DNA from 4 places in the Nocardia sp. NPDC101769 genome. Region 1 is predicted to be linked to each of the others. Evidence: riboswitches for the same ligand, from Rfam matches in the RefSeq annotation. Region 1 holds a riboswitch; each other region holds the start of a gene.
What was found. Region 1 has a riboswitch for S-adenosylmethionine ahead of ACIRRA_RS06590 (amino acid ABC transporter permease). Riboswitches for the same ligand answer to the same signal wherever they lie in the genome.

Region 1 (7,250 bases):
GTTCGCCGTCCTCCACCACGATCAGCAGATCGCCGTGCGGCGGCGCGAAATGACTGGCCGAATAGCCGGTCAGATCCGCGTGCACCTCACCCGGGGTGCGGCCGTAGCGGCTGCTGTATTCGATGGCCAGCTCCGCCAGCAGCGGCGCGGCCAGCGGATCGTGCTGTGCGACGTGGAATACGGTGCGCGACACGCTCATCCCTTCTTCTTGGGTAGTCCGGGCGGATTGATCCGCGCCTGCGACACGGCTTCGCCGCCCAGGCCCCACCGGTCCAGTACCTGCTTGTAGGTGCCGTGGTCGATGGCGTACTGGATGGCCTGCTGCACGGGCCCGACCAGCCCGTTGTCCTTGCGCGTCAGCGCCGCGATCTCGGCCTGCAGCGCGTCGCCCGCGCCGGACCAGGTGGTTAGGACCTTGTTGCCGGTCGTCGACGCGTGGTACTGCGCCGACGGGTTGGGCCCCACGTAACCGTCGATGCGGCCGGAGGACAGCGCCAGGTAGTAGTCGGCGGGCTGCTGGTAGTAGGCGAGCTCCAGCCCGGGCAGGCCCTCGGCCACGTTCCGGTCGTTCCAGGCGACCAGCAGCTGCTCCTGATTGGTGCCGGAGGCGACGCCGATCTTCTTGCCCGCCAGCGATTTCCGATCCTGATAGGTCCAGGTCGAATCCTTGGGCACCTCCAGGGCGATATTGTCCTTGCGGTAGGTGGCGAAGTCGTACTTCTCCTTGCGCTCCTCGGTGACCGTGGCATTGCTGACGAACAGGTCGGCCTCGCCGGAGTCGATCTTCACGAAGTTCTGCGCCCAGTCCCCGTTCCGGCGGTCCACCTTCAGACCGAGAATGTCGGCGATCAGCTCCGCGACATCCACTTCGGAACCGATGACGGTGCGATCGTCGGTGGCGTAGAAGCCCAGCGGCGGGGTCGCGCCGATGGTGCCGGTCACCACCAGCGTGCCGCGGTCGCGAATGGCCTGCGGGACCTGCGCGGCAATCGAATCCACCTTGTCGGCGTGAATGCGCCCCTTCTGCTCCGGTGACAGGTCGTACGTCAGGCCGTTCACGCTGCGCGTGTCGCTGACGCCGCCATCACCCTTGCCACAGCCGCCCACCAACAGACTCAGCAGGGTGACGGCGATCAAGGCGCTGATCCGTCTGCGACGGCTCGCCAGAGACATGGGCTTTTCCTTACCTGGTGAGAACACGTCAGAGGACGTGCGCGAGAAAGGCTTTGGTGCGTGGGTGCGAAGGGTTGTCCAGCACCCGCGCGGGCGGACCATGCTCGACGATGCGGCCGGCGTCCATCAGCACCACGGTGTCGGCGACCTCGCGGGCGAAACCGATCTCGTGGGTGACGATCACCAAGGTCGAACCGCCGCGCGCCAGATCCTTGATGACATCGAGGACTTCACCGACCAGCTCGGGATCCAGCGCGGAGGTGGGCTCGTCGAACAGCACCACCTCCGGCCGCAGGGCCAGCGCCCGCGCAATGGCCACGCGCTGCTGCTGCCCACCCGACAACCGGCTCGGATACTCGTCCGCCTTGTCCGCCAGTCCGACCCGCGCCAGCAGCTCCAGCGCCTCGGCGTTCACCTCGGCCTTGGCGCGGCGCTGCGCGGCCACCGGCGCGAGCGCCACATTCTCCCGAACCGTCAGATGCGGAAAGAGATTGAAGTTCTGGAACACGAATCCGATGCGCGCCCGCTGCCGCAGAATCTCGCGCTCGTGCAACTCGTGCAGCTTGCCGCCCCTGCGCCGGTAGCCGACCAGCTCGCCGCCGACCCGCACGGTGCCGCCGTCCACCTGCTCGAGATGGTTGATGGTGCGCAGCAGCGTCGACTTGCCCGAACCCGACGGGCCCAGGATCACCGTCACCTCGCCGGGACGTACCGCCAAGTCGATACCGGAGAGCACTTCATTGCGGCCGAATGACTTTCGGATGCCGCGCAATTCGATCGCGAACTCGGTCACCGACGATCACCGGCCTTCGAACGACGCCCCTTCGAGAAATGCCGCTCGATATAGAACTGGATGACGCTCAGCACGCTGGTCAGCAGGATGTACCAGACCGTGGCCACCATGAGCAGCGGCACCACCCGGCCATTGCGGCCATAGATGACCTGCACCTGATAGAACAGCTCGGCAATCGCCATGGTCGACACGATCGAGGTGCCCTTGAAAAGGCTGATCACCTCATTGGCGGCGTTCGGGAGAATTCCGCGCATAGCCTGGGGCGCGACAATCGTGAAGAACTGCCGACGCCACGGCAGGCCCAGCGACCGGGCCGCCTCCCACTGACCCTCGTCCACCGAGATGATCCCGGCCCGGATGATCTCCGCCGAATACGCGGCCTGATGCAGCGCCAAACCGATGACGGCCGCGGTGAATCCGCTGATCACGCCATTGGTCTGGAACCGCGCGAACTCCGGCCCGAACGGAATGCCCAGCGACAGCGACTTGTACAGGTAGGCCAGATTGAACCAGAACAGCAGCTGCACGATCAGCGGGATCGAGCGGAAAGCCCAGACATAGGTCCACGAGATCGCCTGCAGCACCGGGTTCTTCGACAACCGGCCCACAGCCAGCCAGACACCGAGGAAGAAGCCCAGCAGGGTGCCCCAGAAGGTCAGCTCCAGCGTCACCTTCAAAGCCGACAACACCGACTTCGCGGTGACATATTGCGCGAAGGTTCCCCAGTCCCAGCCCGGATTGGTGATCAGCCCGTGCCCGAACTGCGCGACCAGTACCAGTGCGATCGCCGCGGTGACCCAGCGCCACGGGTGTCGGGCGCGGACGACCGGCAGATCCCCGTCGTGGTGTTCGGCTTCGGGCTCCGTCTGTGTGGGCGCCGCCAGCGTACTCATGGATTCGTCCTCCATCGGTCCCGGCGGAAGCACCCGCACCACGTGCGCGGGGGTTGCTGCGATGTCTTCGAGCCGGGTCTCTCGATCGCTCTGGATGGTGTAGACGACACTACGAATTCCGGCTGCGTATGTCGCCGATCAGGATCAACGTGAATTCAATTGCATGACAGCCATTTTCCTGAATTCCGGTGGAAACGGGGAGATCAGCCCGCGGCCTCGTCGCGCTCCGGGGCCGGGTCGTAGAGGGCGCGGAAACCGCTGCGGTGGAAGACCAGCGGCTCGGAATCGGGGTGGGTGCCGAGCCGGTGCACCCGCAGCAATACCACCGCGTGATCACCGGCCGGAACCTGCTCGTGCACCGACGTTTCCAGCCACGCCGTGGCCCCGGCGACGAACGCCGCGTTCCCGTTCCCGGCATGCAGGTCGACATTGCGGAAGCGGTCCCCGCGCCGCGAGCTCAGCCCACGCGCCGCCGGCTCCTGCTCGCTGCTGAGCAGGCTCAGGCCCAAACGGCTCGCCTGCTGCAACCGCGGCCAGGTCTCCGACGAATACTGAATGCAGATCGACACCAGCGGCGGGTCCAGGGAGACCGGCACGAAGGTGCTCGCCACCAGGCCATACGGTGTCCCGCCAATGCGTGCGCACACGGCCACCACCCCGCTGGGGAAGTGCGAAAAGGTCCGCCGCAGATCGGTCCCGTCGACCGGAGTGAGCGCGTCGGCCGCGCCGTGAATCGAGGTCAGCTCGCCCATTACCCCACTCCAGCACCGGCGCACGCGCCGCGACAGGATTGCATTCACCTCGATTGCAAGTCGGCGGCCGCGATCCTATTGCGGGACAATGCGAAACCCCGCCCGGCAGGCACCGGACGGGGTCGAGATCCTCGCGATTGTTACTTCGGCGCCTCGATGTGCGGCTGGTTGATGGTGACGAAGTAGTTGTAGGCGGCGGCAATGGCGACCGGCGCGGTCACGAAGACCTGGCCGGCCAGGGTGCCCAGGAAGCCCACGGTGCTGGCGCCGATCAGGCAGCCGGCCACCGGGCCGGCGCCGAACATGGTGGCCAGCGGAGCGGTCGCAGCGGCGAAGACGACACCACCGATGACGCAGCCGAGAGCCGCGCCACCGATACCACCGACCACAGTGCCGATGGTGGCACCGGTGGCGATGGTGTCTTTCATGCGGTTCCAGGCGGCCTGCTCACGGTCGTAGTCCGACTTCCACGGGGCCTGGTCCTCGTAGGGCAGGTTGATCGGCTTGTAGACCGCGTGATCCATGTCGTACTGCGGGGTAATGGTGGCGGTGTGGGGGTCACTGATCTGCGCGGCGATCGGGAACTCAAAGTCGTCCACCCGGAACGACAGCGGCATACCGGCCACGACGGTGCCGTTGGCTGCCTCGAGCTTCAGGTTGCCGTTCTCCACGACCAGCGAGCCGCCATCGGTGTGCAAGATGCTGCTGGTGTCGGTCCGGGTGACGGCGTAGTTGATGGCGCCGTTGTCATCGGCAGCCGGAGCGGCGTTCACGGTCCCGGCGGTGACGCCCAGGGTGGCGGCCACCAATGCCGCGGTAGCGGCGAAATTCTTGAAGCACATTTCTTTTCGTTTCCTCATCGGGCAGTCCGCAGGAATGGACCGCATGATCGAAACGGGCCGACCCGAACGAAGTATGTATCCGTGGTGCTGAGCCGGTGAACAGTTGAAATGGACAGCCCGTTCGGCCATATGGCCGAACGGGCTGTCCTGATGAGGTGGTTGCTGATGCCTATAGAGTCCCTCGCTCTTACTTCGCCGGGGTAGCGATGTGCGGCTGGTTGATGGTGGTGAAGTACTGAATCGCCGCGGCGATGGCCACCGGAGCGGTGATGAACAGCTGGCCCGCGATGGTGCCTAGGAAGCCGATGGTGCTGGCGCCGATCAGGCAGCCGGCCAGCGGGCCGGCACCGAACATGGTGGCCAGCGGAGCCGTCGCAGCGGCGAAGACGACACCACCGATGGCGCAACCGACCGCGGCGGCACCGATACCACCGACCACGGCCGCGACGGTAGCGCCGAGGGAGATGGTGTCCTTCATACGGTTCCAGGCAGCCAGCTCACGGTCGTAGTCCGACTTCCACGGGGCCTGGTCCTCGTAGGGCAGAGCGACCGGCTTGTAGACCGCATGGTCCATGTCGTACTGCGGGGTCAGGGTCGCGGTGCGGTCCGAGATCTCCGCGGCGATCGGGAACTCGAAGTCATCCACCCGGAACGACAACGGCATACCCGCCACGACGGTGCCGTTGGCGGCCTTGATCTCGAAGATGCCGTTCTCGACAACAAGGGAGCCGGCGTCGGTGCGGATGACGCTGTTGGTCTCGGAGGTGGTGGCGGTGTAGTTGATCGCGCCGTTGTCGGACGCGGCCGGGGCGGCGTTGACGGTACCGACGGTGATGCCCAGGGCAGCGATAACCAGTGCGGAGCTCGCTGCGAATTTCTTGAGACGCATGTATTCGGGAATTCCTCTTCAGACGATCAGATGCGCCCCAGGGGACAGTGTCAGGTGTACCCCCGGGACGCAGTGATCGAATCCAGCCTGGTCGAACGCAATGTGGCATGGCGGTTCCAAGACGATGAACCTTTGCCCAGCGGTTGCTGAAACTGCCTACTTGGCAGGCGTGAAAGGCTGATTGATAGTCGTGAAGTATTGCACCGCAGCGGCAATCGCGACCGGAGCGGTCACGAACACCTGACCGGCGATGGTGCCCAGGAAGCCGACGGTGGAAGCACCGACGAGGCAACCCGCCACCGGGCCGACACCGAACATGGTGGCCAGCGGAGCCGTCGCCGCGGCGAAGACGACGCCACCGATGACGCAGCCGAGCGCGGCGCCGCCCAGACCACCGACCAGTGTGCCGACGGCTGCGCCGAGGCTGATGGTGTCGCGCAGCCGGTTCCACGCGGCCTGCTCACGGTCGTACTGAGTCTTCCACGGGGCCTGATCCTCGTACGGAAGCGCGACCGGCTTGTACGCCGCGTGCGCCTCGTCGAACTGCGGGGTCAGCGTGGCACTGCGGTCCTTGATCTCGGCCGCGATCGGGAACTCGAATTCGTCGACACGGAACTTCAATTCCGTGCCCGCTACGGTGGTTCCATCGGCCGCTTTGATCTTCAGCGCGCCGTCCTCGATCACCAGCGAACCAGCGTCGGTCCGGATGATCGCACCGGTGTCGGTGGCCTGGTTGGTGTAATTGATGACATCGGCGTCGGCCGAGGCAGGACCGGCGTACGCGGTTCCGGCCGTCACGCCCGTCGCTGCGATCGTCAATGCCGCGATCCCGGCGAATTTCCTCATCTTCATTCTGGTACTGCTTCCCACTGCCGCGAACTGAACTGTCGGCGGCAAGCATCAAGCAACCTCCAAGCTTTCTGGAGGTTAAAAACCAGCTTGATTCGATCCGAGTGAACCGGACCGAGTTACTTTGCCTTGGCGGCTGCCTTCGCCTGTTTCTTGAATTCCCGTACCTGCGTGAGGGATTCGGCGTCGGTGACATCGGCGACCGAGCGGCGGGAACCGTCCTCACCGTACGCGCCCGCGGCCTCGCGCCAACCCTTGGCGGTCAGACCGCCCTGTTTACCCAGGAGCGCCAGGAAGATCCGGGCCTTCTGATCTCCGAAACCCGGCAGCTTCTTCAGCCGCTTCAGGATTTCCTTGCCATCCGGATCACCCTCGGTCCACAGCGCCGCGGTCGTGCCGTCATAGTTCTCCACAATGAATCGAGCCAGCTCCTGCACGCGCCGGCCCATGGACCGGCCGTAGCGGTGGATGGCCGGCGGGGTCGCGGCCAGCTCCTCGAATTCCTCGGGATCGGCGGCGGCGATCTTGTGGACATCGAACCCGCCCATGCGATCGGCGAGTTTCCACGGGCCGCGGAATGCGTGCTCCATCGGAAACTGCTGATCCAGCATCATTCCGACCAACAGGGCGAAATCATCGGTCGAAAGCAGCTCGTCGGCATCGGATTCCTGCGCAATACACAGCGTGCGGCTCACCATGCATCGATCATCCCATTCATTCCGGGTCGCGGTGACGCGGGTCACGCTGCGCCCGCCGAAGGACTAGGCTTCGGCCATGCCCGACACCATGGCTAATTCTTCAGTGCGAGCCGCGGCGCACCCTGCCGCTGAGTCCGGACTGCGACCGGACCGTTTCGACCGCGATGGACAAGACCAGCTCGTCGACGTTCACGATCTACAGGCAGCGCTGCCGGGCATCCGGAGCCTGCGCGCCTGGGCCCACGAGGCCCTGGCCCCCCGGACCGGCGAGAGCGCCGTCGACATCGGGTCCGGTTCCGGGTCGGAGGTACTGACCTTCGCCGACCTGGTCGGCCCCACCGGCACCGCGCTCGGCGTCGAA
Region 2 (7,250 bases), on a different contig from region 1:
CCGACATCCTCGATGTCGCCAACCGCCCGCACCTGACCTTCCGCGTCCCCGAGCCCGTCGCCCTGAGCGAGGAGTTCGAGGTCACCGGTGAGGCCACCATCGGCGGTATCACCAAGCCCGTCACCCTCGAGGTCGAGTGGGGCGGCGTGCAGGTCTTCCCGCAGGACAACAAGGAGCACGCCGGCTTCACCGCCTCCGGCACCATCAAGCGCAGCGAGTTCGACGTCGCCCCGGGCATGCCCAACGCCATGCTGAGCGACAAGATCGCCATCGAGCTCGACATCCAGCTCGTCGCCCCGTAATTCCGGGAGCTACCCGCCGCATCGGAAAAGTCAACGCCCCCTGTGGAATTCGTCTTCCACCGGGGGCGTTCGGCCGTGCGCGGAAGGTCAGTCCGCCCAGACCTTTTCGATCGGGGTGCCCTCGTTCGGCGGCGGGGTCGGGATGCCCGCCGGCGTGCGCGAGAAGCGCGGGGCCGGGGCGTGCTGCACGACGCCGTCGATGTCGATCAGGCCGGTGCGGGCCTGGATGTGCGGATTCTGTTCGGCCTCGGTGAAAGTCAGGACCGGGGTGGTGCAGGCGTCGGTGTGCTCGAAGATCGCCCACCACTCGTCGCGGGTCTTGGTCTTGAACCTCTCGGTGAACAGCTTGCGCAGCTGGTCCTGGCCGTTGGGGTCGAGCTGGTTGGGCAGGCCCTCGGGCGAGATCTCCAGGCCCTGCAGCAGTTCCGCGTAGAACTGGGGCTCGATACAGCCCACGGCCATGTACTTGCCGTCGGAGGTCTCGTAGGTGTCGTAGAAGGCCATGCCGGTGTCGAGCAGGTTGGTGCCGCGCTCATCGGACCACAGGCCCACGCCCTTCATGCCCCAGATCATGTGGGAGAGGGCGAGTGCGCCATCGATCATGGCGGCGTCGATGACCTGGCCCTTGCCGGAGTTCTGGCGCTCCACCAGCGCGGCCAGGATGCCGAAGACCAGGAACATGGAACCGCCACCGAAGTCGCCGACCATGTTCAGCGGCGGCACGGGGCGTTCGCCCTTGCGGCCGATGGCATTCAGCACACCGGTGAGCGAGATGTAGTTGATGTCGTGTCCGGCGCGGTCGGCCATCGGGCCGTACTGGCCCCAGCCGGTCATGCGGCCGTAGATCAGGCGCGGATTGCGTTCCAGCGCCGCGTCGGGGCCCAGTCCCATGCGTTCGGTGACGCCGGGCCGGAAGCCCTCGAGTAGCACGTCGGCCTTCTCGATGAGCCCGAGCACCCGCTCGATGTCGGCGGGATCCTTCAGGTTCGCCTCGACGATGGTGCGCCCGCGCCACTGCGGACGCTCCATGAAGCCGGGCAGCATGCCGGGCCGCTGCACCCGCACCACGTCGGCGCCGAGGTCGGCGAGCAGCAGTGCCGCGTGCGGACCGGGGCCGATGCCGGCCAGTTCAACAACCCGGATGCCCGCGAGCGGGCCCTGCTTGGCGGTGGATGGAGTGCTCACGCCCTACCTCGGTTCGTCGTCGAATCCTGCGCACCGGCTCACACGCCGGTGTTGACGGTATGACAATAACGCGAAGTCTCCGCGGCTCTGCGCGGGTGGCCCCACTGCGCTAGCGATCGATGATCGGCAGCGGCAGGGTATCCGGGGGCGGGGGTCCGGGGAGCTCCGAGCGCGGCAGGCGCAGGGTGGGCGGTTCGCCCGCGGCTCGGCGCATGGTCGGGTTCGGGTCCTCGAAGAGGCGTTCCTTGGCGGCCAGCCCGTAGAACGCGCGGGCATTGTCTTCGAGCACCCGGTGCAGATCGGAGCCCACGGCATCGGCGATCAGCACGATATCCGCGTCGCGGAACGGCCGTCCGGCCCGGGTGCCCGGCAGGTCGGTGCCGAACATGAGGGCCTCGGGGTTGACGGTGTGGATCTTGCGCAGGGCCGAGCCCACATTCATCGCCACCCGCCCGAAGCCGGAGGCCTTCACCTTGGCCCCGCGGTCGACCAGGTTGAGCAGGTAGGGCAGGCAGTCGTCGGACATACCCAGGTGGTCGATGGACAGCTTGGGCAGCTTGGTGATGACCGGTTCCAGCGAGCCCAGCATGGACCCGTCGATGTAGAGCTCCACATGCCAGCCGGCCAGTTCGTAGGCCCGCAGCGCCAGCATGGTGAGCCCGACGATATCGCCGCCCGCGCGCTTGAGGTTGAACCGGATGGCCCGCACCCCGGCCCGGTTCAGCTCGAGGATCTCCGCGTCGGTGGCGTCCACGTGCAGATTGGTGACGCCGACCCAGCCCTCGCCGAGTTCGGCGAGGGCGGCCAGTAGATAGCTCTGATCGGTGCCCTGGAACGACCCGCTGACCACGGCGCCACCGTCGATATCGAAGCGGGACATGCGCTTGCGATAAGCGGCGATGGTGTACGGGTCGGGCAGGTAGCCCTCGTTCTCGACCAGCGGGAACCGCGGATCGAAGATGTGGAGATGGGCATCGAACACGTGATCAGCATGCCTCAGAACGGTGACATGTGTGGACAACCTTGTCCGGCAGGCGGATTGGCGCTGGTCAGGACATCTTGCCCGGAGCCGGTCAGGAAACCTTGTCGGGTTCGGAGGCGGCGAGCATCTCGTCGCGCTCGACGACCTTGACCCGCTCGCGGCCCTGCGGCTCGCCCAGGGCGCGCTCGTGCGCGTCGAGGCGGTACCAGCCGGCCCAGGTGGTGAACGGGATGCCCTTGCCCTCGAGGAACTCGGTGACCGCTTCCAGCTCCGGCTTCGCGGCCGGGGTGAAGTTCGCGGCGTCGTCGAGCAGGCAGGCGATGGTCTCGTTGGCGTCGCCCTTGGTGTGGCCGATGAGGCCGACCGGGCCGCGCTTGATCCAGCCGGTCACATAGGTAGCGGGCATGTAGCGAGCCGCGCCGTCGGCATCCTCGTCGACGAGCACGCGACCGGCCTCGTTGGGCACGGTGCCGGCCTGGTCGTCGAAGGGCAGCAGCGGGATGTTCTGCGACAGGTAGCCGACCGCGCGGTACACGGCCTGGATGTCCCAGTCCTTGAATTCGCCGGTGCCCTTGCAGTTTCCGGTGCCGTCCAGCTGGGTGCGCTCGGTGCGCAGGCCCACGACCTTGCCGTCCGTGCCGAGGATCTCGGACGGGTTCTCGAAGAAGTGCAGGAACAGCTTGTGCGGGCGGTCGCCGACGTCGCGGATGGCCCACTGCTCCAACGTATTGCAGATCATGTCGACCTGCTTGGAGTGGCGGCGCGCGGCCTCGGAGCCCTCGTCGTAGTCGATGTCCTCGGGGTCGACGATGACCTCGATGGTCGGGGAGTGGTCGAGTTCGCGCAGTTCGAGCGGGGTGAACTTGGCCTGCGCGGGTCCGCGGCGGCCGAAGACGTGGACCTCGAGGGCCTTGTTGTCCTGCAGCCCCTCGTAGACGTTCGGCGGGATCTCGGTGGGCAGCAGTTCGTCGCCGGTCTTGGCGAGTACGCGGGCCACGTCGAGGGCGACGTTGCCGACACCGAGGACGGCGACCTTCTCCGCGTCCAGCGGCCAGCTGCGCGGCACGTCCGGGTGGCCGTCGTACCAGGACACGAAGTCGGCGGCGCCGTAGGAGCCGTCGAGGTCGATGCCGGGCACCTCGAGGGCGCGGTCGGCGTTGGCGCCGGTGGAGAAGATGACCGCGTCGTAGAACTGACGCAGGTCCTCGAGGGTGATGTCGACGCCGTAGTCGATATTGCCGAGCAGGCGGACCTGCGGCTTGTCGAGGACCTTGTGCAGGGCGGTGATGATGCCCTTGATGCGCGGGTGGTCGGGCGCGACGCCGTAGCGGATGAGGCCGAAGGGCGCGGGCATGCGTTCGTAGAGGTCGATGCTCACCTCGGCATCGGACTTCATCAAGGCATCGGCGGCGTAAATACCGGCCGGGCCCGCGCCCACGATCGCAATGCGTAGCGGGCGGGTCGCTGCACTCTGTTCGGTCATTCTTCGGCGCACCCTTTGGGTCGAAACTAACTTGTCGTCAAAACTCAGCCGTCGTTCTTAGCTTAGGCTAAGTTGACGCCCTGGCTTCGGTGGCCGCCGTTGGCCCCCGACGCTGCAGCGTTGCTGCGTAGTCTTGCTATTCCCGCGCCTGGGGCGGAAATTCTGCTGATTCTATCGATGGCGCACGGGGCCCTTCGCGCGCAGGGCCGTGAACTGTGGGAACGCCGAGGCCCTGACTATGGGAATGCCGTGGCAGGCGGACGGCGGCGACCAGGCATGATCTACCCATGAGCGACGCCGAGGAGACAGTCGAGGAGACATCGGTTCCGATCGACCAGGACGAGGCCCGGAGCATGTGGCCGTTCCTGGTCGCGGCGGGCGTCATCGCGATCGTGATCCTGGGCATCGTGATCGCGACGCTGGTCTCGCCGGTTGAGAAGAATGTCACAGATTCCGATCGGCTCTCGGTGGCGGCGGGCAACTTCATCAAGTCCCGTAGCGAGACCGGCAAGTACGATCCGACCCTGTCCTGCAAGGGATTCGACGAGAACGCCTCGCCGCTGAAGATCGCCGCCGCGACCGGGAGGACCATCACGTTCGACAAGCTCTCCGACCCGGCCGTCGACGGCGAGAAGGCCACGGCGCAGGTCACTTTCACCGTCTCCGGCGCTCAATCCACCTCGACCTGGCGCTTCACCCGGGAGAATTCCCGCTGGTTGGTCTGCAATTCGTGACAACGGCCGAAGTCTCGGCCGGGGTTTGACAGTGGGGCCGTTTTTTCGGCAGTCTCGACTCAGGTCATGAGTACCAGCGTCAAGCCCCGGCTGGCTGGTCGGCAACCCTCCTCCGCGGTGGGGTGCTCCGGGTGACGACCTGGCCTCGCATCGGACAGCGGTGCGGCAAGTGCGGATTCACAGGAGGTACAAGTGAGCTACGCGGGTGACATCACGCCGAAGCAGGCGTGGGAACTGTTGCGCGACAACCCCGATGCGGTGCTGGTGGACGTGCGCACCGAGGCCGAGTGGCGGTTCGTCGGGGTGCCCGACACCAGCGGCATCGGCCGGCCGACCGCGCTGATCGAGTGGGTGGACGTCTCCGGCACGCCCAATACCCGCTTCACCGACCAGCTGAAGCAGGCGCTCGGCGATCGCGGCCAGGACTCGGCCGCTCCGGTCATCTTCATCTGCCGCTCCGGCCAGCGCTCCATCGGCGCGGCCACCGCCGCCACCACCCTCGGCATCGCCCCGTCCTTCAATGTGGTCGACGGCTTCGAGGGTGCGCTCGACGGTCAGGGGCATCGCGGCGGCACCGGCTGGCGCGCCGACGGCCTGCCCTGGCGTCAGTCATGAGTTTCGTGTCCGGCCGGATCGCAGGGAGGCAGTCATGATCACCGGTGGTTCCTTCGACAAACCGCTCCCCGAGGGCGTCGGCCCCGCCACGCAGGCCGTGCGCGGCGGCACCCGGCGCTCCGGCTTCGACGAGACCTCCGAGGCGCTGTTCCTCAATTCGGGTTTCGTCTACGAGAGCGCCGAGGCGGCCGAGGCGTCCTTCACCGGCGATATCGAGCACTTCGTCTACTCCCGCTACGGCAACCCGACGGTCGCCATGTTCGAGGAGCGGCTGCGCCTGATCGACGGCGCGGAAGCCTGTTTCGCGACCGCCTCCGGCATGTCCGCGGTCTTCACCGCCCTGGGCGCGCTGCTCTCGGCGGGTGACCGACTGGTGGCGGCGCGCAGCCTGTTCGGCTCCTGCTTCGTGGTGGCCAACGAGATCCTGCCGCGCTGGGGCGTGGAGACCGTCTTCGTCGACGGCGAGGACCTGGACCAGTGGGAGCAGGCGCTGTCGGTGCCGACCCGGGCCGTCTTCTTCGAGACCCCCTCCAACCCCATGCAGACCCTCACCGATGTGCGCGCGGTCTCCGATCTCGCGCACGCGGCGGGCGCGAAGGTGGTGCTGGACAACGTCTTCGCCACCCCGCTGCTGCAGCGCGGCTTCGACCTGGGCGCGGACATCACCGTGTACTCGGGCACCAAGCACATCGACGGCCAGGGCCGGGTACTCGGCGGCGCGATCCTCGGACCGCGGGACTACATCGACGGCCCGGTGAAGAACCTGATGCGTCACACCGGTCCGGCGCTGAGCCCCTTCAATGCGTGGACCCTGCTCAAGGGCCTGGAGACCATGCCACTGCGCCTGCGCCAGTCGGTGGACTCCGCGCTGAAGATCGCCGGGTTCCTGGAGACCCATCCCGCGGTGGCTTGGGTGAAGTACCCGTTCCTGTCCTCGCACCCGCAGTACGAGCTGGCCAAGCGTCAGATGTCCGGCGGCGGCACGGTGATCACCTTCGAGCTGAAGGCCCAGGAGAACGAGGCCAAGAAGCGGGCTTTCGAGGTGCTCAACCGGCTGCGCATCGTCGACATCTCCAACAACCTCGGCGATGCGAAGACGCTGATCACCCATCCGGCCACCACCACCCACCGGGCGATGGGACCGGAAGGCCGTGCGGCCGTGGGGATTACCGATGGCGTGCTCCGCATCTCCATCGGGCTCGAGGATGTGGAGGACCTCCTCGATGATCTGGACCAGGCGCTGAGCTGATCCGACGAGTATTCGAGAGGGCCGGAACCCACTGGGTTCCGGCCCTTTTCGTGTTCAGGGGTCGACGGGGGAGGCCGCTGAGAATCATGTTTGACAGCATGCTGTCAAACATGACAGCATGCTGTCATGATGAAAACAGTCCACATGGCCGTGTACGACAGCTTCTCGGACTGGGAGGCCGGGCATGCGATCGCGCACATCAATCGCGAACTCTGGCACCGCGAGCCGGGAACCTGGCAGGTGAAGACGGTCGCCCTCGGCGCCGAGCCGATCACGTCGATGGGCGGCATGCGGGTCCTGCCCGATCTCGTTCTCGATGATCTGAAGCCCGCCGACAGCGCCATGCTGATCCTGCCGGGACTCGAAACCGGGCAGCGTCCCGAGGTGCTGACGGCCTTCGCGAGCAGGGCCCGGGAGTTTCTGGCCGCCGGGGTGCCGGTGGCGGCGATCTGCGGCGCGACCTTCGGGCTGGCGCAGGAGGGGCTGCTCGACGATCGGTCGCACACCAGCAATGACGCGGGATATCTTGCCTACTCCGGATATTCGGGCGGCGAGCACTACGTTCAGGCGACCGCCGTCACCGACGGTGACCTGATCACCGCGACCGGCACCCGACCGGTCGATTTCGCCCGTGAGATCTTCGCGCGCCTCGGCATCTACGAGCCGCAGGTGCTGGAGTCCTGGTACCAGCTGTACGGAA
Region 3 (7,250 bases), on a different contig from region 1:
GGAGGCGACCATGTCGTCGATGAGGCGGTGCTCGTAGGTGAGACCGGCCGCGTCGAACTCGTCCTTGAACTCGGTCTCGTACACCTCCTGGAAGGTGTCCTTGAACATGCCGTCGTAGGCCTTGAGGATGGTGTTCTTGGTCGACATGTACACCGGGTAGTTCTGCTGCAGGCCGTAGTTCAGCGAGGCCCGCGCGAAGTCCCGGATCGAGTCCTTGAAGTTGTACATGCCCATGATCACGCCGCCGTCTTCCGGCATGCGGACGACCTCGTGCTGGATCGGCTCGGAGCCGTCCTCGGGCGTGAAGGTCAGGGTGACGGTGCCGGCCTGGTGCACCTTGAAATCGGTGGCGCGGTACTGGTCGCCGAAGGCGTGGCGGCCGATGATGATCGGCTTGGTCCAGCCCGGAACCAGACGCGGCACATTGGAGATGATGATCGGCGCGCGGAAGATGGTACCGCCGAGGATGTTGCGGATGGTGCCGTTCGGCGACCGCCACATCTTCTTCAGGCCGAACTCCGTGACGCGGGCCTCATCGGGGGTGATCGTCGCGCACTTCACACCCACGCCGTGCTTCTTGATGGCGTTGGCGGCGTCGATGGTCACCTGATCATCGGTCTTGTCGCGATACTCGATGCCGAGGTCGTAATACTCGAGGTTCACATCGAGATACGGGTTGATCAGTTTGTCCTTGATGAACTGCCAGATGATCCGGGTCATCTCGTCGCCATCGAGTTCGACGACGGTCCCTTCAACCTTGATCTTGGACATGGATCTTCGTGTCCTCCTAGGAAGGTGGTGCTCCCATTGCACGGCCGGTGAGCACCGCTTGTAGCGGACCCCAGCTGTTCAACAGACAACGTATACGCATGGCGCTCGGCACGGGACCTGTGGTGCCAAGTCCACGTACGCTGTGGCGTCAAGCAAGACAAGCGTACTGCTGCTATCGATCTCACCGCTCGGGTGGCCCCCGCTGTGCGGGATTCAGTGCGGTTACCGATTAGTAGCTTTTCGCGTGACTTTCCGCACTTTCCAGGATGCGAAAACCCGCGGCTCGCGGCAACCCCCAAACCCGCGGACCGCGGGATATATGGTGTCGCGACCCGCGGGTGAACAGTCGGCCGGTCAGACGCCCACGTGTACGTGCTCGGCGCCTTCGAGCAGATTCTCCGGCTTGTCCCGCACCATGAACGCGATGATCGGAATGGTCACAAGGAAGAATCCGGCACCGATCAGGAACGCGATGTCATAGGAATGAATCGCGGCCCGGGCCATCACATGGTCGACGCCCGGATTGTTCCGCGCGAACCGCTCGGCCACCTGCACCGCGATCGTCGACAGCAGCGCGGTGCCGATCGCGCCACCCACCTGCTGGGCGGCATTGAGCAGCGCGCTGGCGACACCGGAGTCACGCTCCTCGACCTGGTGCAGCGCCGTGGTCTGCATGGCCACGAACAGCCCGCCCATGCCGAGTGCGATCAGAATCACCGCCGGCAGCACGCCCCCGGCATAGCTGTCGCCGAAGCTCAGCCGCGACAGGTACAGCAGCCCGGCCGTGCCCAGCACCGAACCGGTGATCATGAGCGGCCGCGGTCCGATCCGCGGCAGCAGCCCGCTCGCGACGCCCGCGGAGACGACGATGCCGATCGGGAAGGGCAGGAACGCCACCCCCGCCTTCAGCGCCGACCAGCCCAGCGTGATCTGGAAGTAGTAGCTCATGTTGATGAACATGGCGAACATGGCGATCGGCAGCAGCAGCGCCACGAGGAATGAGCCGCCCCGGTTGATCTCCCCCGGAATACGCAGCGGCAGAAGCGGATTCGAAGACCGACGCTCGATGGCGACGAAGGCGGCCAGCAGCGCGACACCCGCGATCAGCAGGGCCAGGGTGGTGCTCGCGGTCCAGCCGTCGGAGGCCGCGCGGCTGAAGCCGTAGACCACCGAGACCAGGCCGAGTGTGGCGGTCACCGCGCCGGGCAGGTCGTAGCCGCCGGTCCGCGGCGCGGGCACGTCCCGGGCCACGAAGGCGAGCGCGCCCAGGAAGGCGATCAGCGCGATCGGGGTGTTGACCAGCAGGCACCAGCGCCAGTTGGCGTATTCGGTGAGCGCGCCGCCCACGATCAGGCCGATGGCCGCGCCACCCGCGGACACACCCGCGAAGACGCCGAACGCGCGAGCGCGCTCCCTGGCCTCGGTGAAGGTGACCGACACCAGTGACAGCGCGGCCGGCGCGAGCAAGGCGGCGAACGCGCCCTGCAGCCCGCGCCCGGCGAAGAGTTCCGCGCCGTTCTGCGCGAGCCCGGCCAGCGCCGACGCCCCGGCGAAGCCGACCAGGCCGATCAGGAACATGCGGCGGCGGCCCAGGTAGTCGGCGAGACGGCCGCCGAGCAGCAGCAGGCCGCCGAAGATCAGCGTGTAGGCGGTGAGCACCCACTGCCGGTCGCCGTCGCTGATGCCCAGGTCACGCTGGGCGAACGGCATGGAGATGGTGACGATGGTGGCGTCCAGCACCACCATCAACTGGGCGATGGCGAGTACGCCCAGGGCCCACCAGCGCGCAGGTCCGCGCTGGTCCGAGCTTTGTGATTCGTCTTCGAGTGTTGTTGTCGCTGCGGTCATGTCGTCTCCTCACGGACGGTCCGGGACACCCCCGACAATCTTGGCCCCTGCGGCCAATTGGCGTCAAGAGAAATTTGTCGCACTGCGACAGTTGGCATAATTGGACAGGAGAAGCGCTCGAGCGCTTACCATGGAGGCATGTCGGAGTTGTCAAGTCACCTCGGCGTGATCGCACGTCACCGGCCGGGTCTGCGTGAGCGGAAGAAGGAACAGACCCGGGCGCGGATCATCGACGTCGCGCTGCGGCTGTGCGACGAGCAGGGCTTCGACGCCACCACCGTGGAACAGATCGCCGACGAGGCCGACGTCTCGCCGCGCACCGTGAACCGGTACTTCGACAGCAAGGAAGACATCGTCATCGCGCCCATCGCCGACTGGGCGCGGGCACACGCGGACGCGCTGCGCGAGCAGCCGAATACCGGCAACGAATTGAAAGCGCTGCTGGACAGCTTCCTGGCCATCGTGGACCGCGTCGTCGACCACGACGAACCGCTGCCCTTCCGCTGGTTCCAGCAGATGCAGCGCATCATCCGGTCCACCGCCGCGGTGCGGGCGTGCAGCATGGCCGCCACCGAGAACAAGACCGAGCAGACCGCGCAGGTGCTGGCCGAACGCCTCGGCACCACCGTCGAGGATCTACGAGTCCGATTGCTGCTCGGCACCTTCCACGCCATCATGCGGGCCGGCACCGAGTCGGACGTCGATTCCGGCTTCGCCGACGAGCGTCTGATCGCGTCACCGCGCCGCATGGCGGAGGCCGTGGTCACCGCGTACCACGAATTCGTGCGCACCTGCGCGGAGCCCGCTGTGGCCAGCCCCACTTCCGAAACAGCGGCGTCCGCCCGCTAGAATCGCGCAACAGGTCAAGAGCATCAGCGATAAGGCCCCGGCTTGCTGATCGGCAACCCTCCAGCTGCGGTGGGGTGCTCCGGGTGCAGACCGGGCGTTCGAAGGCCGAACGCAAGCGCAACTAGGAGGTCCACCGAAATGTGTTGTTGTCGAAGCCCATTCGCCTCTCGATAACGTCAAACTTCCGCCATTCGGCGACCTTGTTTTTGGAGCAGAACACATGAGTGACTCGACCGCGCCCGCGGCCGTTGCGGCTGACGGCACCCTGGATCCGGCCGGCTGGTCCTTCGAGACCAAGCAGATTCACGCCGGACAGGCTCCCGATCCGGCCACCGGAGCCCGCGCCCTGCCTATCTACCAGACCACCTCCTACGCCTTCCGCGACACCGATCACGCCGCCGCGCTGTTCGGGCTCGCCGAGCCGGGCAATATCTACACCCGCATCATGAACCCCACCCAGGACGCGGTGGAGCAGCGCATCGCCGCGCTCGAGGGCGGTGTGGCCGCGCTGCTGCTGGCCTCCGGCCAGGCAGCGGAGACCTACGCGATCCTGAATCTGGCGCAGGCCGGCGACCACATCGTGGCCAGCCCGCACCTGTACGGCGGCACCTACAACCTGCTGCACTACTCGCTGCCCAAGCTGGGCATCGAGGTCAGCTTCGTCGAGGATCCGGACGATCTCGAGCAGTGGCGCACGGCCGTGCGGCCCAACACCAAGGCGTTCTACGGGGAGACGGTCGCCAATCCGAGCAGCTCGGTGCTCGACATCCCGGGCATCGCCGAGGTCGCGCACGCCGCGGGTGTGCCGCTGATCGTGGACAACACCGTCGCCACGCCGTACCTGATCCAGCCGCTGCGGCTGGGCGCGGACATCGTCGTGCACTCGGCCACCAAGTACCTGGGCGGGCACGGCTCCGCGGTCGCGGGCGTGATCGTGGACGGCGGCAACTTCGACTGGACCGTGCGGGACGCGGCGGGCGAGTCCCGCTTCCCGGGTTTCACCATCCCGGATCCCAGCTACCACGGCGCCGTGTTCGCCGATCTCGGCGCGCCGGCCTACGCGCTCAAGGCGCGGGTGCAGCTGCTGCGCGATCTGGGCGCGGCGGTGTCGCCGTTCAACGCCTTCCTCATCGCGCAGGGCATCGAGACGCTGAGCCTGCGCGTCGAGCGGCACGTGGCCAATGCCCAGGCGGTGGCCGAGTTCCTGGCCGGGCAGCCCGGCGTCGAGAAGGTCTACTACGCAGGGCTTCCCAGCTCCCCGTGGTTCGAGCGGGGCAAACAGTTGGCACCCAAGGGCGTCGGCGCCATCGTCTCCTTCGAGCTGGCCGGCGGCGTGGACGCCGGGAAGAAGTTCGTGGAGGCGCTGGTGCTGCACAGCCACGTCGCTAACATCGGGGACGTGCGGTCGCTGGTCATCCACCCGGCCTCCACCACGCATTCCCAGCTGACGCCCGCCGAGCAACTGGCTTCCGGTGTCACACCGGGTCTGGTGCGGTTGGCCGTGGGTATCGAGGGGATCGGCGACATCCTGGCGGATCTGCGCGCCGGACTGACGGCGGCGGCAAGTTGACCGTGAACATCGAATCGAGCACGTCCCGTCACGCGGCGGAGCTTCTGCTGCCGCCGCCCGACGGGACGCTCGGCAGCATCGCCATCGGGGATGTCGAGCTCGAGACCGGTGCCGTCATTCCCGATGTGACGCTGGCTGTGCAGCGGTGGGGCGAACTATCGGCGAACGCGGACAACGTGGTGCTCGTGGAGCACGCGCTGACCGGTGATTCGCACGTGGTGGGTCCGGCCGACGTACACCACGGCCAGGCCGGCTGGTGGGACGGCATCGTGGGTCCCGGCGCGGCGGTGGACACCCGGGAGTGGTGCGTCATCGCCACCAATGTGCTCGGCGGCTGCAAGGGCAGCACCGGGCCGTCCTCGCTGGCGGCCGACGGAAAGCCCTGGGGCGCAAGGTTTCCCGAGATCTCCATCCGCGATCAGGTGACCGCCGAGATCACGCTGTTCGACCTGCTCGGCATCGATCGCCTGGCCGCCGTCGTGGGCGGCTCCATGGGCGGCATGCGGGTGCTGGAATGGATGATCGACCGGCCCGAGCGGGTCGGCGCGGCCCTGGTGCTGGCGGTCGGCCCGCGCGGCACCGCCGACCAGATCGGCACCCAGACCACCCAGATCGCGGCCATCACGGCCGATCCGGACTGGCAGGGCGGCAACTACCACGGCACCGGGCGCGCCCCGATGACCGGTATGGGCATCGCCCGGCGCATCGCGCACCTGACCTATCGCGCCGAGTTCGAGCTCGACCACCGCTTCGAGAACCATGCCCAGGGCGATGAGGACCCGTGGGCGGGTGGGCGTTACGCGGTGCAGAGCTATCTGGAGTACCAGGCCGACAAGCTGATCTCACGGTTCGACCCGGCCACCTACGTGCTGCTCACCGAGGCCATGAACCGCCACGACGTGGGCCGTGGCCGCGGCGGTATCGCGGCGGCGCTGGGGTCCACGCCGGTGCCGTGCGTGGTCGGCGGGGTGGACTCGGATCGGCTCTTCCCGCTGCACACCCTGCAGGAGCTGGCCGATCTGCTGCCGGGTTCCAAGGGGCTGGAGATCATCCGGTCCCGGGACGGCCACGACGGGTTCCTGACCGAGACCGAGGCGGTCGGCAAGCTCATGCTCGAGACGATGGATCTGGCCCGCGCCCAGCGCGGGTCCGACCGCTGAAACAACGCTGCCCGTCCGCTGTAACCCCGCTGCCTCACCCGGAGGCGCGTTACCTCGCGTATCGTGTCCGTTTCGCTCGAATTGCCGTGACGCGCTTCCGGTTTCGCGCACATGACACCTCCGTAACCGGCGGCCCGGAATGCGTGTGCGCAAGGCTCGGCACACGTAATGTATTCAGGCATGACCGCCGCATTCGATGACATGGATCTACGCGATCTCGTCGATCTGCTCTCCGAGGACGAGCAGCGTGAACTTCGCCCGGCCATACTCCGTGTCCTGCACAGACTCCCCGACCAGGAAGTGTTGCGCCGTGAACTCGGCCGCCGCATGACCTCGGTCTAGCAATCCCCCAGCGCCGCGGGTTCGCGGCCACCCTCCGATCGAATACTCAGTGCCGCGACTCCGGTCGCGGCCCCGACCTCGGCGCGGTCTAGGTGACGCCGAGGCTGCTGATGGTCGCGGCCAGCACGATGATCGCGCCGCCCAGCACCGTCAGCCAGGCGACGTCGAAACCCTTGCTGCGCACCGCGAGCAGGCCGGCCCGGTCGGTCGGCAGAATCAGCCGCAGTGCCGCCGCCAGCAGCGTCCCGCCGCCGAAGAAGAAGGTGCCGCGCCGCCAGCGGTCCCAGGCGAGGAAGACCACGGCCACCACCAGCACCAGCGCTACCAGCAGTATGGGCAGATTGTCCCGGACGAATCCCCCCGCACGACTGCTACGGCTCTCGGGTGCGGCATGGGCTGGACTCACCGCACGAGCTTATCCGGCCCTCTGCGATGCTGGAGCCCGTGTTCCATCTCGTGTTCTTCGAACCTCGCATCCCTCCGAATACCGGCAATGCCATTCGGCTGGCAGCCGGCACCGGGTGCGAACTACACCTGATCGAACCGCTCGGCTTCGACCTATCCGAGCCGAAGCTGCGCCGGGCCGGATTGGACTACCACGACCTGGCCGTCGTCACCGTGCACAAGAGTCTCGCCGCCGCATGGGATTACATCAGGCCCGAGCGGATCTTCGCCTTCACCGCGACCGCCACCACCCGCAACACCGACAT
Region 4 (7,250 bases), on a different contig from region 1:
CACGCCCTGTCCGCGATCGACCTGGAAAGGGTCTTCGATTCCTGTGCGCACCAGCGGGTTTCGCAGCGCACCGTCGAGGAGCTGGCCCCGATCGTGCGCGACCGCCTCACCGAGCTGCTGGGCCCGGAGGAGGGCTATCCCGACTATTGATCCCCGGCGCATCCACTGCAATCGCTCTACCCTGGTTGCCATGCGCAGGTCCCTGCCACCGGTCGCGTCGAAGGTCTCCGACACCTTGATCGCGCGCGGCCATCACGGGGTGATCATCACCCAGCCCAGTCCCACCCACACCGCGCAGGAAGCCGCCGACGCGCTCGGCGTGACCGTCGGGGCGATCACCAAATCGCTGGTCTTCCTGCTCGACGACGATCCGGTGCTGCTGCTGGTGTCCGGTGCGCACCAGGTGCATCTGAGCCGCACCGGGGAGCGCCTCGAGGGCACGCTCTCCCGGGCGCCCGCGGCCATGGTCCGCGAGGTGACCGGGCAGCCCATCGGGGGTGTCGCCCCGCTCGGGCATCCCACCAATCTGCCGACCTACGTCGACACGGCATTGTCGCGGTATCAGGAGCTGTGGGCCGCGGGCGGGCATCCGAACACGCTGTTCCGCACCACCTTCGGGGAATTGGTCCGGATCACCGCGGGCCTGGCCATCGACGTGGACTGAGCACCGCCACCGGCGCGGACTGAGCGATTTCTTACAGGGTGGAATAACCGGGCGCTCGACCACGTAGTTTCGTGACGTGAGCGATTCCCCGACGCCCGGCACCGAGCTACACGTGCCCGACGATCTCAGCGGCATTACCGCGCAGCAGTACCGCGCGGCCATGCGGCACTATCCGGCCGGGGTCACCATCGTCACGCTCGAGTCCGGCCAGGGTCCGGTGGGTTTCACCGCCACCTCGTTCGCCTCGCTCTCCGCGCAGCCGCCGCTCATCTCGTTCAATATCGCCGAGACCTCCTCCAGCATCGAGGCCATACTGCGGGCCGAATCACTGGTCGTGCATTTCCTCGGCGAGCATCAGAAGCACCTGGCCCAGCGATTCAGCCGGACCGCCGAGGAGCGTTTTACCGACCGGTCCCTGTGGACGACGCTCGGCACCGGCGAACCCGTCCTGCACGGCACCCCCATCTGGGTCCGCGCCACGGTCCATCAACTCCTCCCGATCGGTGACCACACCCTGGTCATCGGCCTGGTCACCCAGGTGCACGACAACACCGAGAACTCACCCGCGGTCGGCCCACTGGTGTATTACAACGGCGCGTACCACCGCGCCGAGATCGCCGACTGACTCAGGCCGCGGCCGAGGCCGCTGTGCCGATGCCCAGCGCCGCCAGGATCGCCGCGCTCGCCTGCTCCAGTCGAACCCGGACGCGCGGCCGCCGCAGCAACTCCACCGCCCGCGCGGCCGCCACCGCCAGCAGGATCATTTCGATTGCCGCGACACTGGATTCGATGGCTCCGAGCGTGAGCGTGTTGAGGAATGTCACCTGGGTCAGGAACTGCGGCAGCACCGCGAGGTAGAACAACCCCACCTTCGGATTGAAGACACACGACAGCAATCCGGCAGCGAACGCCGAGCGAAGGGACGCCGGCCTACCCTGCGCCACCGCGACATCCGTCTCGCCGGTCGCCGCGCCCGGCCCGCTCCGATGCGCCAGCAGCGCCCGGACGCCCAGGTACACCAGGTAGATTCCGCCGATCACCTTGAGCGTGCGATATGCGGTCGCCGACTGCTCCAGCAGTGCCGCGACCCCGGCCGCGACCACGGTGGCCCATACGATCCCGCCGAACGCCGAGCCCACCGCGGCCGCGATTCCGGGTCGCGATCCGGTCATCGAGAATCGCAGTACCAGAAAGGTATCCGGCCCCGGCGTGAGTGCGAGCAGCACACACAACCCCACGAAACTCAGTAGCAGCGGAAAACTCATGCCCTCCATGGCAACCCATCACCGCAGCGGGCGCAAGGGTGAGATCGCTGACCCTGCCCCCCGACGAACAGGGCCGGCGACGCGGCGCGGGAATGACGAAGGTCGCCGCCCCTGTCGATCAACGGGGGTCGGCGACCTTCAGGGTTGCGAGTTTCAGTTCCGCGCGCTGAATTCCGCACCCAGCTCACGGAACAGATCGGTGTTCATCGTGAACGCCAGTCGCGCCTCGTCGAGTACGCGATCGACCTCGGGGCCGTCGAGGGGAAGCTGGTCGAGGGCCGCGCGATAGTCGCGCTTGAACGCGGCCGGGTTGGCGATGTCCTCGAAGACGTAGAACCGCACGCCGTCGCCCTTCTTGGGCAGGTTCCACAGCTTCTCGGCGGTCCCGCGAATGACCTGGCCGCCGGAGAGATCGCCCAGGTAGCGAGTGTAGTGGTGGACGACGTACCCGGCCGGCCAATCACCCGCGCACTCCTCGATGCGGGCGGCGTAGGAGGCGGTGGCGGGCAGTGCGGTCAGTTCATCGCGCCAGTTCGCGCCGCCGAGGTGGGCCAGATCGGCCTCCAGCGAGGCCAGCCGCGCCAGTTCGGGCTTGACGAACGGACCCGCAACCGGATCGGAAGCCAGTGCGGCGGAGTGCTTTTCGAGGGCGGCGTAGACGAACCAGAGCTGGGCGGTGTACCGGTAGAAGGCCTCAACCCCGAGCTGCCCGCCGAGCATGTCGCGCATGAACGTGGAGTGCTCCGCCTCGTTGTGCTGCTGCTCGGTCGCGGTGCGAATGAGCGTCGAGAACGGGGTGCTGGTCTCCAACATGGTCGGGCTCCTCGTGGTCAAGTCGGGGGCACCCCACTTTGGCTACCCTAACCTCGACTCCGAACCATACGCCCCAGCAACGATCGCGCGATTCGAACTTTGCGGCCCACCCGATCCAACTTTCGGACGATTTTTCCGAAACAGGTGTGCCGTTCGCCACATGCGCTCAGGGCCGTTGCAGCTGGTGCGCGGTCTCCCGCAGTGCGGTGGCGGCCCGGGCGAAGTAGTCGAACAGCACCTCGAGCTGCTGCGGCCCGTAATCGGCGAACATCTCCGCCATCCGCGTCCGCTGCGGCGCTAGAACGGCGTCGATCCGGCCGTCCGGATCCGGCGCGGGTTCGATCACCACCTTCCGCCGATCGGCCGGATCGGGCACCCGCCGGACATATCCGGCGCGCTCGAGCCGGTCCACGAGCCGGGTGACCGCGCCGGTGGACAGCCCGGTCCGATCGGCCAGCTCACCCGCGGTCATGGATCCGGCCAGCGCGATCAGGTTCAGCCCGAAGAAGTCGGTCGGGCCGAGCCCGAGCGCCTGCGCGGTGACGTGGGCGACCACGGCCTGCGCGGTCAGGTACTCACGAAAGGCGGCGCTGCCCTGTGACAGCGGCGTATATTTATCTGCATCCATGCAACTACTGTTCTTATTCAGATACTTGTCGGATGCAGAAAGAGTAGCGCCATCATGGCCGACAAAACCGCCGGCACCTCCCTGGCCCCCATCCTCATCGCCGCGACCGAGAACGCCGAACCCACGGAAAATCGTTTGCTCACAGACGATCTCGCCATCCGCATGCTGCCCGCCGGGCTGCGCCCGCCGGTGCGCCGACCACGCACCCGGCGCTGGCTGCGCGAGGCGATGAACAGGCAGGATCCCGGCATCTGGAACAGCCTGGCCTGCCGCAAGCGGTACTTCGACGAGCGGACCGCGGCCGTCCTCCGCGACGGCGCCGAAGCCCTGGTCGTGCTCGGCGCGGGCCTCGACACCCGCGCCTGCCGCCTGGCCGCTACATCCGGCAGGACTTTCTCGACGGTTCGAACCTCGACGGATGCGAGTCCGCCTACCGCAGATTCGTTGCCGGGCACGGTATCTGGCGCTTCGGCCGGCACCCCGGCGCGGTGGCCGGACTGCTCGCCGAATACGGCTGGCGCGAGCTCGAACAGGTCGGCGGCGCGGAATACACCGAACGCTTTCTCATGCCCGTCGGCCGGGGTGGCGAGCGGGTTCCGGACCTCGAACGATGCGTCTGGGCCGAGAAGGTCCGACCCCGCCACGCCGAGCCGGTCAAGGTTGACAAGCCCGCGACGCGTCTGCCAATCTCTGCAATCAGGTCATGAGTACCAGCGTGGAGCCCCGGCTTGCTGGTCGGCAACCCTCCGCCGCGGTGGGGTGCTCCGGGTGACGACCGGGCCGACGCCCGACCGGGCGCGGCAAGCGCGGGCTCTCGATCGATTCCGGTTTTCCGATCGCGTGTCCATGGACCCGACGGGACTTCGTGATGACTGCTTTCGCCAACCGGACATGTGCCGCCCTCGCCTCCGTCTCCGGCTGTGACCTGCGGGTTCCGCTGGTCCAGGGCGGGACGGCCGGCTACGCCAACTTCGACTACGCTGCCAGCGCACCCGCATTGCGGCAGGTCACCGACCGGGTCACGGACCTGCTGCCCTACTACGCCAGCGTGCACCGTGGCGCGGGTTACGCCTCCCGGGTCTCCACCGACTGCTACGAGTCGGCCCGAAGTTCGGTCGCCCGTTTCCTGAACGCGGCCGACGATCAGGTGGTGGTCTTCACCCGCAACACCACGGACTCACTGAACCTGCTCGCCGCCTGCGTGCCCGGGGACACCGTGGTGCTGGACGTCGAGCACCACGCCAACCTGCTGCCCTGGACCCGGCGCGGCCGCCGGGTGGTTCCGGTCGAGGACACCATCGAGGAGACCATCCAGCGCCTGGTCGCCGAGCTGTGCTCGAAACCCGCTGCGCTGCTGGCGGTTACGGGCGCCTCCAATGTGACCGGCGAACTGCTGCCCCTGGAGCGGCTGGCCTGGACCGCCCACCAGTGCGGCACCCGCATCCTGGTGGACGCCGCCCAGCTCGCCCCGCATCGCCGAATCGACCTGCGCACCACCGGCATCGACTACCTGGCCTTCTCCGGCCACAAGACCTACGCCCCGTTCGGCGCGGGCGTGCTGGTCGGCCGCCGGGACTGGCTGGACGCGGCCGCGCCCTACCTGGCGGGCGGCGGCGCGGTGCGCTCGGTGAGCACCGACAGCGTCGAATGGGCCCCCGCCCCGCAGCGCCACGAGGCCGGCTCCCCGAACGTACTGGGTGTGGCCGCGCTGGCCGCGGCCTGCGACGCGCTCGCCGAGCTGGACGAGACCACCGTGATCGAGCATGAGCAGTACCTCACCCACCGCCTGCGCTACGGCCTGAAAACCGTTCCGGGCGTGAACTTCCTGCGGATCTGGCGCGACAGCACCGACGCGGTCGGCATTGTCGCCTTCACCGTCGACGGCTTCGAGCCCGGCCAGGTGGCCGCCTACCTCTCCGCCGAGCACGGCATCGGGGTACGCGACGGCCGCTTCTGCGCCCACCCGCTGCTGTCCCGTCTCGGTGTCGATGCCGCCCTGCGCGCCAGCATCGGCCTGGGTACCACCGCCGCCGACGTCGACCGCCTCGTCGACGCCATCGCGACCCTGGTGGCGCACGGCCCGGCCTGGAATTACGCTCGCACCGAAGGACATTGGAACCCGGTCCCCGAGACCCGGCCCTTCGGCAGTTCGGCCGAGGGCGGGGCTGCCTGCGGTTTCTGAACCGGCCGGGAACCGGTCAGGGCACCATGTAGCGGGCCGCGAGCACTTCGACGAGTGGATCGTCCTCGGCCACCGCGTCGAGCGCATCGAGGTCGTCCTGGACGGAGAGCTGCCGGGTGTCCTCCTGATCGGGGTCCGGCGGCCCATCCTCCTCGAGCTGCCGGATCAGCTTCTGCCGCACACGTTCCTTCAGCGAATCGCTCATACCCTGAGCATGCTCCGCCTAAACGGGGGCGATCCAACTACCCCACGGTGTGTTCCGCACAACCGTGAAGACCAGGAGAAATGCCAGGGCCACCCACACCGCGTACCGGGGCAGCACCTGCGGTAGTCGCGGCGGCACCGGATTGCCCCGCCAGCCGCGCACCACCCAGGCGCCCCACCAGGCGATGAAGCCCAGTGTCAACGGGAGCAGCAGCACATTGCTGTGGATGGCGTCGAGGATCCGGCCATCGGTGAGGTTGTGCAGCCCGCGCAACCCTCCGCAGCCGGGGCACCAGTATCCGGTCAGTTCGTAGAACGGGCATACCCCGTAGGCCCCCTGCACATGCGGATCCCGGAAGTGCAGCAGCGCCAGCCCGCCGGCCACCGCCCCACCGGTCAGCAGCGGTAGCCCGACGCCGAGCCACCGCGGCCGGGCGGGCGTTTCCATGACTGCTGCTGCCGTGGTGTCCACGACCATCAACGGTAGCCGCACCGCCACCGCCCTGCCAGGTCGCACCGAACTTCGCACCCGGGAGAAGTCGAGCGTGCTTGGGTATGCTGCCCCGGCAATCGTTTTCGAGTTCGGGGGAATTCCAATCATGTCACAGCCACAAGGTGGCGGCAGGGCACGCGGCGCGATCGCCGTGGCCGGCGCCATCGTCGTGATCATTGCCATCAGAGTCAGCGTCAACCTCGTCGACCGGGCGTTCGGCCTCATCGGCCTGCTGGCCGTCATTCTCATCAGCGGCGGCGTCTGGTTCGCGCTCAAGAAGAAGCGGGAGAACGAGCAGGCCGCCCCGCCCATGTACGCACCCGCGTACACACCGGCGTCGAGCCCCTACGACCGGGCGAACACCCCGGTCCACGGCTACCCGGCACCGGTCGGCTCCTTCCCGCCGCCGACCGGCGCGCCCGATCAGGGCTACCTGCCGCCGAGTGGTCCGGCCGCGCCGGGCTACGTCGCGCCGGGCGGAGCCCAGGGGTTCGCGCCGCAGGGCTATCCGGCTCCGCAACCCCAGCAGGGCTACCCCGCGCCGAACCAGCCCGGCTATACCCCGCAGCCGTCGAATCCGTATGCGCCGCAGGGCTACCCGCCACCGTCCGGCGGCTACCAGCAGCCGGGCCGGCCGCAGCAGGGCAGCTACCAGCAGCCGCCGAACTACCCGCAGACCCACCAGCGCTAGTTCACCGCGCTCGGTTTCCGAACGGCCCGTACCGGATTCGATCCGGGGCGGGCCGTTCGCGTTCCGATGTCAGCGAATCGGCGCGCGCTCCACCACCGGCGCGGTAAGCACCCCTGCGAGCATATCCACGATCTCCCCCCACGCCGCCACGTCCCCGGAGGCCACCCGTCCGGCCTCCACGGCCCGCTCGTGGTCGGCCAGCAATGCGAACAGCACGGTCGGCAATGCGCGTAACCGCCTCAGCCGCAACGGTTTCGGCAGGTCGGTGAGTTCCCGGTCCAGCTGCTGCATGATCACCCGCACCGATGTG

Region 2: another riboswitch for S-adenosylmethionine. It lies ahead of ACIRRA_RS27135 (rhodanese-like domain-containing protein); the one in region 1 lies ahead of ACIRRA_RS06590 (amino acid ABC transporter permease).
Region 3: another riboswitch for S-adenosylmethionine. It lies ahead of ACIRRA_RS37910 (bifunctional o-acetylhomoserine/o-acetylserine sulfhydrylase); the one in region 1 lies ahead of ACIRRA_RS06590 (amino acid ABC transporter permease).
Region 4: another riboswitch for S-adenosylmethionine. It lies ahead of ACIRRA_RS02845 (aminotransferase class V-fold PLP-dependent enzyme); the one in region 1 lies ahead of ACIRRA_RS06590 (amino acid ABC transporter permease).

The regions. Positions count from the first base shown of each region.
Region 1 covers NZ_JBIWMX010000003.1:136,965-144,214, forward strand. The annotation lists gene ACIRRA_RS06575 (GNAT family N-acetyltransferase) at 1-199, opposite strand, end outside; gene ACIRRA_RS06580 (ABC transporter substrate-binding protein) at 196-1,173, opposite strand; gene ACIRRA_RS06585 (amino acid ABC transporter ATP-binding protein) at 1,202-1,966, opposite strand; gene ACIRRA_RS06590 (amino acid ABC transporter permease) at 1,963-2,859, opposite strand; SAM riboswitch class I at 2,868-2,960, opposite strand; gene ACIRRA_RS06595 (flavin reductase family protein) at 3,063-3,611, opposite strand; gene ACIRRA_RS06600 (hypothetical protein) at 3,752-4,453, opposite strand; gene ACIRRA_RS06605 (hypothetical protein) at 4,641-5,342, opposite strand; gene ACIRRA_RS06610 (hypothetical protein) at 5,499-6,194, opposite strand; gene ACIRRA_RS06615 (HhH-GPD-type base excision DNA repair protein) at 6,311-6,889, opposite strand; gene ACIRRA_RS06620 (methyltransferase domain-containing protein) at 6,966-7,250, shown strand, end outside.
Region 2 covers NZ_JBIWMX010000019.1:88,307-95,556, reverse strand. The annotation lists gene ACIRRA_RS27160 (YceI family protein) at 1-302, shown strand, start outside; gene ACIRRA_RS27155 (CaiB/BaiF CoA transferase family protein) at 390-1,487, opposite strand; gene ACIRRA_RS27150 (amidohydrolase family protein) at 1,597-2,469, opposite strand; gene ACIRRA_RS27145 (FAD-dependent oxidoreductase) at 2,561-3,952, opposite strand; gene ACIRRA_RS27140 (hypothetical protein) at 4,240-4,686, shown strand; SAM riboswitch class IV at 4,749-4,864, shown strand; gene ACIRRA_RS27135 (rhodanese-like domain-containing protein) at 4,879-5,301, shown strand; gene ACIRRA_RS27130 (O-succinylhomoserine sulfhydrylase) at 5,336-6,550, shown strand; gene ACIRRA_RS27125 (type 1 glutamine amidotransferase family protein) at 6,677-7,250, shown strand, end outside.
Region 3 covers NZ_JBIWMX010000036.1:14,860-22,109, forward strand. The annotation lists gene ACIRRA_RS37895 (NADP-dependent isocitrate dehydrogenase) at 1-771, opposite strand, end outside; gene ACIRRA_RS37900 (MFS transporter) at 1,126-2,619, opposite strand; gene ACIRRA_RS37905 (TetR/AcrR family transcriptional regulator) at 2,758-3,468, shown strand; SAM riboswitch class IV at 3,481-3,592, shown strand; gene ACIRRA_RS37910 (bifunctional o-acetylhomoserine/o-acetylserine sulfhydrylase) at 3,689-5,038, shown strand; gene ACIRRA_RS37915 (homoserine O-acetyltransferase) at 5,035-6,198, shown strand; gene ACIRRA_RS37920 (hypothetical protein) at 6,379-6,540, shown strand; gene ACIRRA_RS37925 (DUF3017 domain-containing protein) at 6,629-6,946, opposite strand; gene ACIRRA_RS37930 (tRNA (cytidine(34)-2'-O)-methyltransferase) at 6,973-7,250, shown strand, end outside.
Region 4 covers NZ_JBIWMX010000001.1:668,762-676,011, forward strand. The annotation lists gene ACIRRA_RS02810 (2-oxo-4-hydroxy-4-carboxy-5-ureidoimidazoline decarboxylase) at 1-150, shown strand, start outside; gene ACIRRA_RS02815 (YbaK/EbsC family protein) at 191-664, shown strand; gene ACIRRA_RS02820 (flavin reductase family protein) at 741-1,289, shown strand; gene ACIRRA_RS02825 (LysE family translocator) at 1,291-1,929, opposite strand; gene ACIRRA_RS02830 (heme oxygenase (biliverdin-producing)) at 2,083-2,742, opposite strand; gene ACIRRA_RS02835 (MarR family winged helix-turn-helix transcriptional regulator) at 2,909-3,370, opposite strand; partial or broken gene ACIRRA_RS02840 (class I SAM-dependent methyltransferase) at 3,425-3,697, shown strand; SAM riboswitch class IV at 4,070-4,183, shown strand; gene ACIRRA_RS02845 (aminotransferase class V-fold PLP-dependent enzyme) at 4,239-5,552, shown strand; gene ACIRRA_RS02850 (hypothetical protein) at 5,569-5,757, opposite strand; gene ACIRRA_RS02855 (DUF2752 domain-containing protein) at 5,776-6,228, opposite strand; gene ACIRRA_RS02860 (hypothetical protein) at 6,356-6,940, shown strand; gene ACIRRA_RS02865 (TetR family transcriptional regulator) at 7,010-7,250, opposite strand, start outside.